DNA from 2 places in the Alteromonas sp. S005 genome. Region 1 is predicted to be linked to the other one. Evidence: predicted binding sites of a transcription regulator. Region 1 holds the regulator's gene; the other holds the start of a gene.
What was found. Region 1 encodes FNR, which switches genes on or off when oxygen is low (the NO sensors DNR and NnrR bind a similar motif). Its sites were predicted from a motif close to TTGATCTAGATCAA; they were not measured.

Region 1 (3,165 bases):
TGTGAAGAAAACCACGTATCAACCCGTTAGGGATTGATACGTTGTATCGCTAAGTTTTAGCAAAGCTAGCGGGTGTTCTACACGGTTAACGGTGATTCAAACCCATCCGGCTTGATAGCAAGCACGTCACAATTTAGTTCGTCGATAACGTGTTCTGCAGTATTGCCAATAAGCGCTGCCGAAATACCCACACGGCCAACGGTGCCAATAACTACAAGCTCTGCATCTAACTTTTCTGCGACCTGCGGAATGACTTTTTCAGGTAAGCCTTCCTTCACCACACACTTATCTTCAGGAATACCGTACTTCAGTGCGTGACTGCGCATTTCTTTAGCATGATGGTTTTTTACCGCATCGTGATACGTGTCAGGGTCAAACTCTGGGACTTCAATGGCAATGTTTAGGGGAGTTGAAGGGTAGCTGTTTACTAAATTAACCTTACCTTTGAGTAAAGAAGCGTAGTCGTTAGCGATTATCGTAAGCTTGTCGTTCAGTGCAGCGTGTTCATCATCTTCAGTCCCTACATTTACCGCGGCAATAATTTCACCGCCTTCTGGCCAATCATGTTCTTTTACGAGTAGAACGGGGCGAGGGCATTTTCGCATTAAATGCCAGTCTGTAGGGGTAAAGATCACAGAGGCGAGATCGTCATGTTTTTTAGTGGCTTTTACCACTAAGTCGATTTGGTTGTTAAGGGCGAAATAGATAATGGATTCATAAGCACGGTTGTTCCATTCAACCACAATATCGGTCTCTGAGAAGCCTTGCTCTTTTAGCTGAGCAGATAGCCATTTGGCGTGCTCTTTTGTAACGGCATCTCGCATAGATTCGCGTTCATCAGGGCTCAGCATGGTTGTCATGTCATAAGACAAATCATATACCACCATCATAGCGGTAACCGTGGCGCCTGTTTTTGAAGCAAGTTCATAGGCACGGCTTAGCGCGGGCTGATTATCGCGTTCCGCGTCTATCACGGCAAGAATTCGTTTACATTCAATCATAACGTCTCCTCAACTACAAAGCTTTGTATGGCTGTCGACATCGAAATTGTTTTAAAACAGTTCATATAAACTATTTACATTAACTATAAACGACATTTGGAAAAAAGTGAGTTGTTTTGGATCAAGGCGTAAACAATTCGTTGATAAACAAAAAGGCTACATTGAATACTACGGGGGCTTTTACGCAAAACGAATTGGTATCGCGTAACTCAATGAGGGAATACAGTGAAATTTTAAAGATTAAAACTAAAAAGCGCGCATGTAGCGCGCTTAAGGTAAAAAAAAAGAATAAATTAACTGTTACAGACTACGCTAGGACCATTTAGCGCTTCAAGTTTGGTGTTCAACCGATCAAAATCCAAAATAGAGATCAATTTACCGTCAACCTTGATAATGTTTTCCTTCTGAAAACGGCTCAGTAAACGGCTAATGGTTTCTATCGTTAAGCCTAAGTAGTTGCCGATTTCGTTACGAGTCATTGTAAGGTGAAACTCTCTGTGTGAGAAGCCACGCTCTTCGAAGCGCTGTGAAAGATGCGATATAAAATATAGCAAACGCTCTTCAGCAGTTCGCTTATTTAATAGCATGATCATGTCGTGATCTTGTTTTATCTCCGCGCTCATAAAGCTCATGATTTGATGGCGTAGCTTAGGAAATTGAACCGACATTTCATCAAGGGTTTCATATGGCAGTTCACACACCATGGCAGTTTCTAACGCAGAGGTATAGCTTTGGTGTTTGTTCTCTCTTAATGCATCGAAACCGATAATGTCACCAGGAAAGTGGAAGCCGGTAATCTGTTCTTCACCTTCTTGATTAGTTACAAACGACTTAAAAGACCCCGTTCTTACTGCAAAAAGAGAACGAAATTTATCGCCAGTTTGAATGAGCGTATCACCTTTATGAAGCGGTTTCTTGCGCTCAATGATATCGTCAAGAGACTCGATTTCTGTTTTGTTCAGCGCCACGGGTAAGCACAAGTGACTGAAGCTACAGTTTTGACAGTGTATAGAAAATTGGCTTCCTTTGCTCATAATGCATGCTCTCTTAAAGAATACTCGCTCATAATACACATATTTTTAAACGATTGCGCCATGAATAAGATAAGCCGCATATATGGCCATTATTACTGCAATGACTTGTCTCACGTTATTGTTTTGAAAACTTCGAACAATATATTGGCTACCAGCGCTTGCGGCGAGCAAGGTGGGTAATGTACCCAAACCGAAGAAGAACATAATAGCAGCGCCTTCTAGCGCATTACCCGCCGCGAGAGACCAGGTAAGCGTGGAATACACCAAACCGCAAGGAAGCCAACCCCAAATAAAACCATAAGGCAACGCACTTAAAGGGGTCTTAAATGGCAAAAAGCGTTTTGAAAGCGGCTGGACTTTGGAAAATAGGCCTTTACCCGCATTTTCTAGCACCGTTAAACCTGTCCACCACTTACCCAAATAACACGCCAGTAGAAGCAACATGATTCCGCTAAGTAGGGAAAGGGCATAGTTGGCAAGCGGTATATAGTCTGCTGCAATTTTTCCAAGTGCCGCGGTTATTGCTCCGGCGATGGTGTAGCTCACTATACGTCCGATGTTATAGGCAAGGGTATAAGGTAGTGCTGAAGCGCCTTTAGGGGATACCATCCTTAGCGCAGCAACAATTCCACCGCACATTCCCACACAGTGAACTCCGCCGGCTAAGCCGATAAGAAAGGCAGAGAAGTAGTTAATCCCTTCCATGTGGCGCTTGGCTTTTGTCTACTTTACTGTCTTGAAGTTGCTTGCGTTGCTCAGCTAGCTTTTTTTCTTCTGGCGGCAGATCATCGTCAAACAGTATGCTATAACCTTGGCGATCTAAATCTTCAAACTGATTGGTTTTCACCGCCCAGAAGAATATCACAATAGCTACAGCTACTATGATTATGGCGATTGGAATTAATACGTAAATAATGCTCATACTATTTGCCTAAAAGTCGCGTAGAGTTTGAAACTACTATGATGCTGCTTAATGACATACCAACAACCGCCATCCAAGGCGAAAGAAGACCTGACACGGCGAAAGGCAGAATCAAGATATTATAACCCACTGACCACCCAATATTTTGTCTTATTTTTTGCTTCACCTGATGAGATGTGCGAATAAGTTCTGGTACAGAAAGCAGCTG
Region 2 (3,165 bases), on a different contig from region 1:
AGTCAAACTACACGGCAAATCATTACTTAAACTGGCGGCTGTTGAATTGATAACAATATGAGGTGCGACAGATGCGATATCTTCAAGTGCTACCACCTGTACTTTAGGGTTTGACGCGGCATTTGCCACTTCATCAGCTTTTGCTTTGGTTCTATTTGCAATGGTTAAGGAAGCGGCTCCGGCTTTTAATAACGGCGAAATGACGCCACGGGCTGCGCCACCGGCACCAATAAGCAATACACGTTTGCCCTTAATTTCCACTCGATTATTGAGTAAATCATTTACCAGCCCAACACCATCTGTGTTGTATCCAAGCACATCGCCATTGCCACTATTCATCAGTGTATTAACAGCTTGTGCATCTTTAGCCGCTTGGTCATCTACCTTTGCCAGGTTGAATGCATCTAGCTTAAAAGGCATGGTGACATTGCAGCCTACAGCACCTTTCTGCGCTAAGAACGCTTTGGCAGCTTCAACAAAACCATCTTCAGGCGCAAGTATCTTTTCATAAGAAATATTTTCTCCAACCTGATCTGCAAACATTTGATGAATAGTTGGTGATAAACTCTGTGCAATAGGATTTCCGAATACAGCGAATTTTTTCATGGGAATACGAGACTTATTTAATATAAAGAAGAAAAGCGATAGTCGTGCCTCGCAGAGTACACCATATGTGCGTATAGGTGGAGAGGAGAAAGTACGGGAATTAGCAAATACGTTTTACGACATTATGGAGACCGACCCATTAGCCAATGAACTGCTTGCTATTCACCCTCAGCCATTAGATAGAATTCGCCATGTATTCTTTTTATATTTAAGCTTATGGCTGGGTGGTCCCGATGATTATCAGCAGCAATTCGGACACCCGCGTCTGCGTGCTCGCCATCTTCCTTATACCGTAACACCAGAGTTAAAGGCCCAGTGGATGTATTGTATGCGCAAAGCCATGTTTACAACGGTAGAAGATATCGCTTTAGCTCAACAGTTAATAGACGCACTCGATCAGCTTGCCAATCATATGGTGAATACAAAATAAAAAAACGCGTTGAAAGGGTTAACCTTTTAACGCGCAAGTCCCCTGCTACTGTCTACGCTCTTGTTGGCGTATTAAAGTAGTGCAATTATGAAAGCATCAATTGTTGAGTTTTGGGCCTTAAAAGGTATAACCTACCGATATCGTGTACACCCAAGGGTCTATTTCAATATCGCTAACCGCTCCATCAGCCTCACCAACTTTAAATGTAGCTTCAGTATCAATATCAATAAATCGAACCGAAGCATTTACATGCCACTTGGTATCTATTTGGTAGTCCATACCAACCTGAGCCGATACACCAAATGAGTTATCAAGCGATAGGTCGCTTAAACCCGCAGTTTCATTTGCTCCCGTAAACTTCTCATCAAAAATAAAGGTGTAGTTGATACCCGCACCAATGTACGGCTGAAATGCAGAACTTGCGTCATTGAAGTAATAGTTCGCGGTTAATGTAGGAGGAAGGTGCGTCACTTCTCCAAGCTGATTTCCTGTACCTAGAGGGTCTGCAACGGAAAAGTTCACGTCGTGCTTGAAGGGCGTTGCTGCAAGCAGTTCGATATTAATATTATCAGTAATAAAGTATGCAACGTTCAAACCTAGCTGGGTATCGTTATCAATATTGAGGGCAACACCGAGATCATTGCCACCAGCGACGATGTTAGAAGTAGATTCGTCAGGAGCAACGGTAGTCAGACCGCCACGGACAATCCAATCGCCCTGTTGATGAGCGCCAGCTAAAGGTGAAAGTGCAGCAAGTGTAAGACAAAGTGCAGATAAAGTGTGTTTGCGCATGATGTGTCTCTTTTGTGTTTAACTAAGATGTCGCCACTTTACGCCCTTGGTTAAGAGAAACATTGATCCAGCGCAAGCTTGATAACTCACTGAAACAAAGATGATATTCGTACTTGATGCAGATCAAAAAACGCCGTGTGATCATTTCACACGGCGTTTTTTTGTTATTGATGGTCTTAGTTAAAACAGTAAAAGTGACCTTACTGAAGTTAATTTACCAGTCACTAGGTTTTAACCAGTCAATTAACTTAGCTTCTGCACTACCCGGTGCTGGCGTATAACAATACTCCCAGCGGGCTAATGGCGGCATCGACATTAAAATAGACTCAGTGCGCCCACCGGTTTGTAACCCAAACAGGGTGCCGCGGTCGAACACTAGATTAAATTCGACATAACGACCTCGACGATATAGCTGAAAGTCTCGCTCTCTTTCACCAAAGTCGGTTTGCTTACGGCGTTCAACAATAGGAACGTAAGCATCAATAAAGCCGTTACCTACTGCCTGCATAAACGCAAATGACTGTTCAAAGCCCCACTCATTAAGGTCGTCGAAGAATAACCCACCCACGCCGCGAGTTTCATTGCGATGTTTTAAATAAAAGTAGTCGTCACACCACTTTTTATACTTAGGGTACACATCATCGCCAAAGGGCTTACATAATTTCTTTGCGGTATCATGCCAATGTACAACGTCATCTTTGAACGGATAAAACGGCGTTAAATCAAAACCACCACCAAACCACCATATAGGTGCTTCACCTTCTTTTTCCGCAATAAAAAAGCGAACATTAGCGTGTGACGTCGGGATATACGGGTTATGTGGGTGAATAACGAGTGATACGCCCATTGCTTGAAAGTTTCTTCCTGCAAGTTCTGGACGATTTGCCGTTGCTGATGCAGGCATTTGACTGCCAAACACATGAGAAAAGTTAACGCCGCCTTGTTCAATCACCGTACCGTTTTTTAATACGCGAGAGCGACCACCACCGCCTTCTTCACGCTGCCAGCTGTCCTCAACAAACTGACCTTTGCCGTCGGCAAGTTCAAGGGTTTGACAGATTGTGTCTTGCAGCCCTAGAAGATAGTTTTTTACTTGTTCGATTACTTCAGCGGCGTTTTTACCGTCCAGTAATTCTGCTGATGTCATGCTCTTATTACCTCTGCTGTGTCACCATCGCGAATGGTACTGGGTTTAGTTGCACCACCTACTGCGCCGTCAACATAGAAAACGGAATCAGCGAATACGGCTTTTGCTTCTTCAGTAGTCGTGGCTGGCGGTTGGCCGGTTAAATTAGCGCTCGTAGAAACTAAAGGTTTACCTAGCTTGTTGCACAATT

Region 2: the regulator FNR is predicted to act here: its motif matches at 1,942-1,955, upstream of V7R55_RS13055 (OmpW family outer membrane protein).

What each region holds. Positions count from the first base shown of each region.
Region 1 covers NZ_JAZETN010000017.1:97,578-100,742, forward strand. Annotated here, with positions in the region: gene uspE (universal stress protein UspE) at 78-1,001, opposite strand; gene fnr (fumarate/nitrate reduction transcriptional regulator Fnr) at 1,295-2,035, opposite strand; gene V7R55_RS16945 (sulfite exporter TauE/SafE family protein) at 2,081-2,740, opposite strand; gene ccoS (cbb3-type cytochrome oxidase assembly protein CcoS) at 2,727-2,957, opposite strand; gene V7R55_RS16955 (heavy metal translocating P-type ATPase) at 2,959-3,165, opposite strand, start outside.
Region 2 covers NZ_JAZETN010000010.1:150,655-153,819, reverse strand. Annotated here, with positions in the region: gene aroE (shikimate dehydrogenase) at 1-606, opposite strand, end outside; gene V7R55_RS13060 (group II truncated hemoglobin) at 605-1,036, shown strand; gene V7R55_RS13055 (OmpW family outer membrane protein) at 1,154-1,828, opposite strand; gene hemF (oxygen-dependent coproporphyrinogen oxidase) at 2,043-2,975, opposite strand; gene V7R55_RS13045 (Sua5/YciO/YrdC/YwlC family protein) at 2,972-3,165, opposite strand, start outside.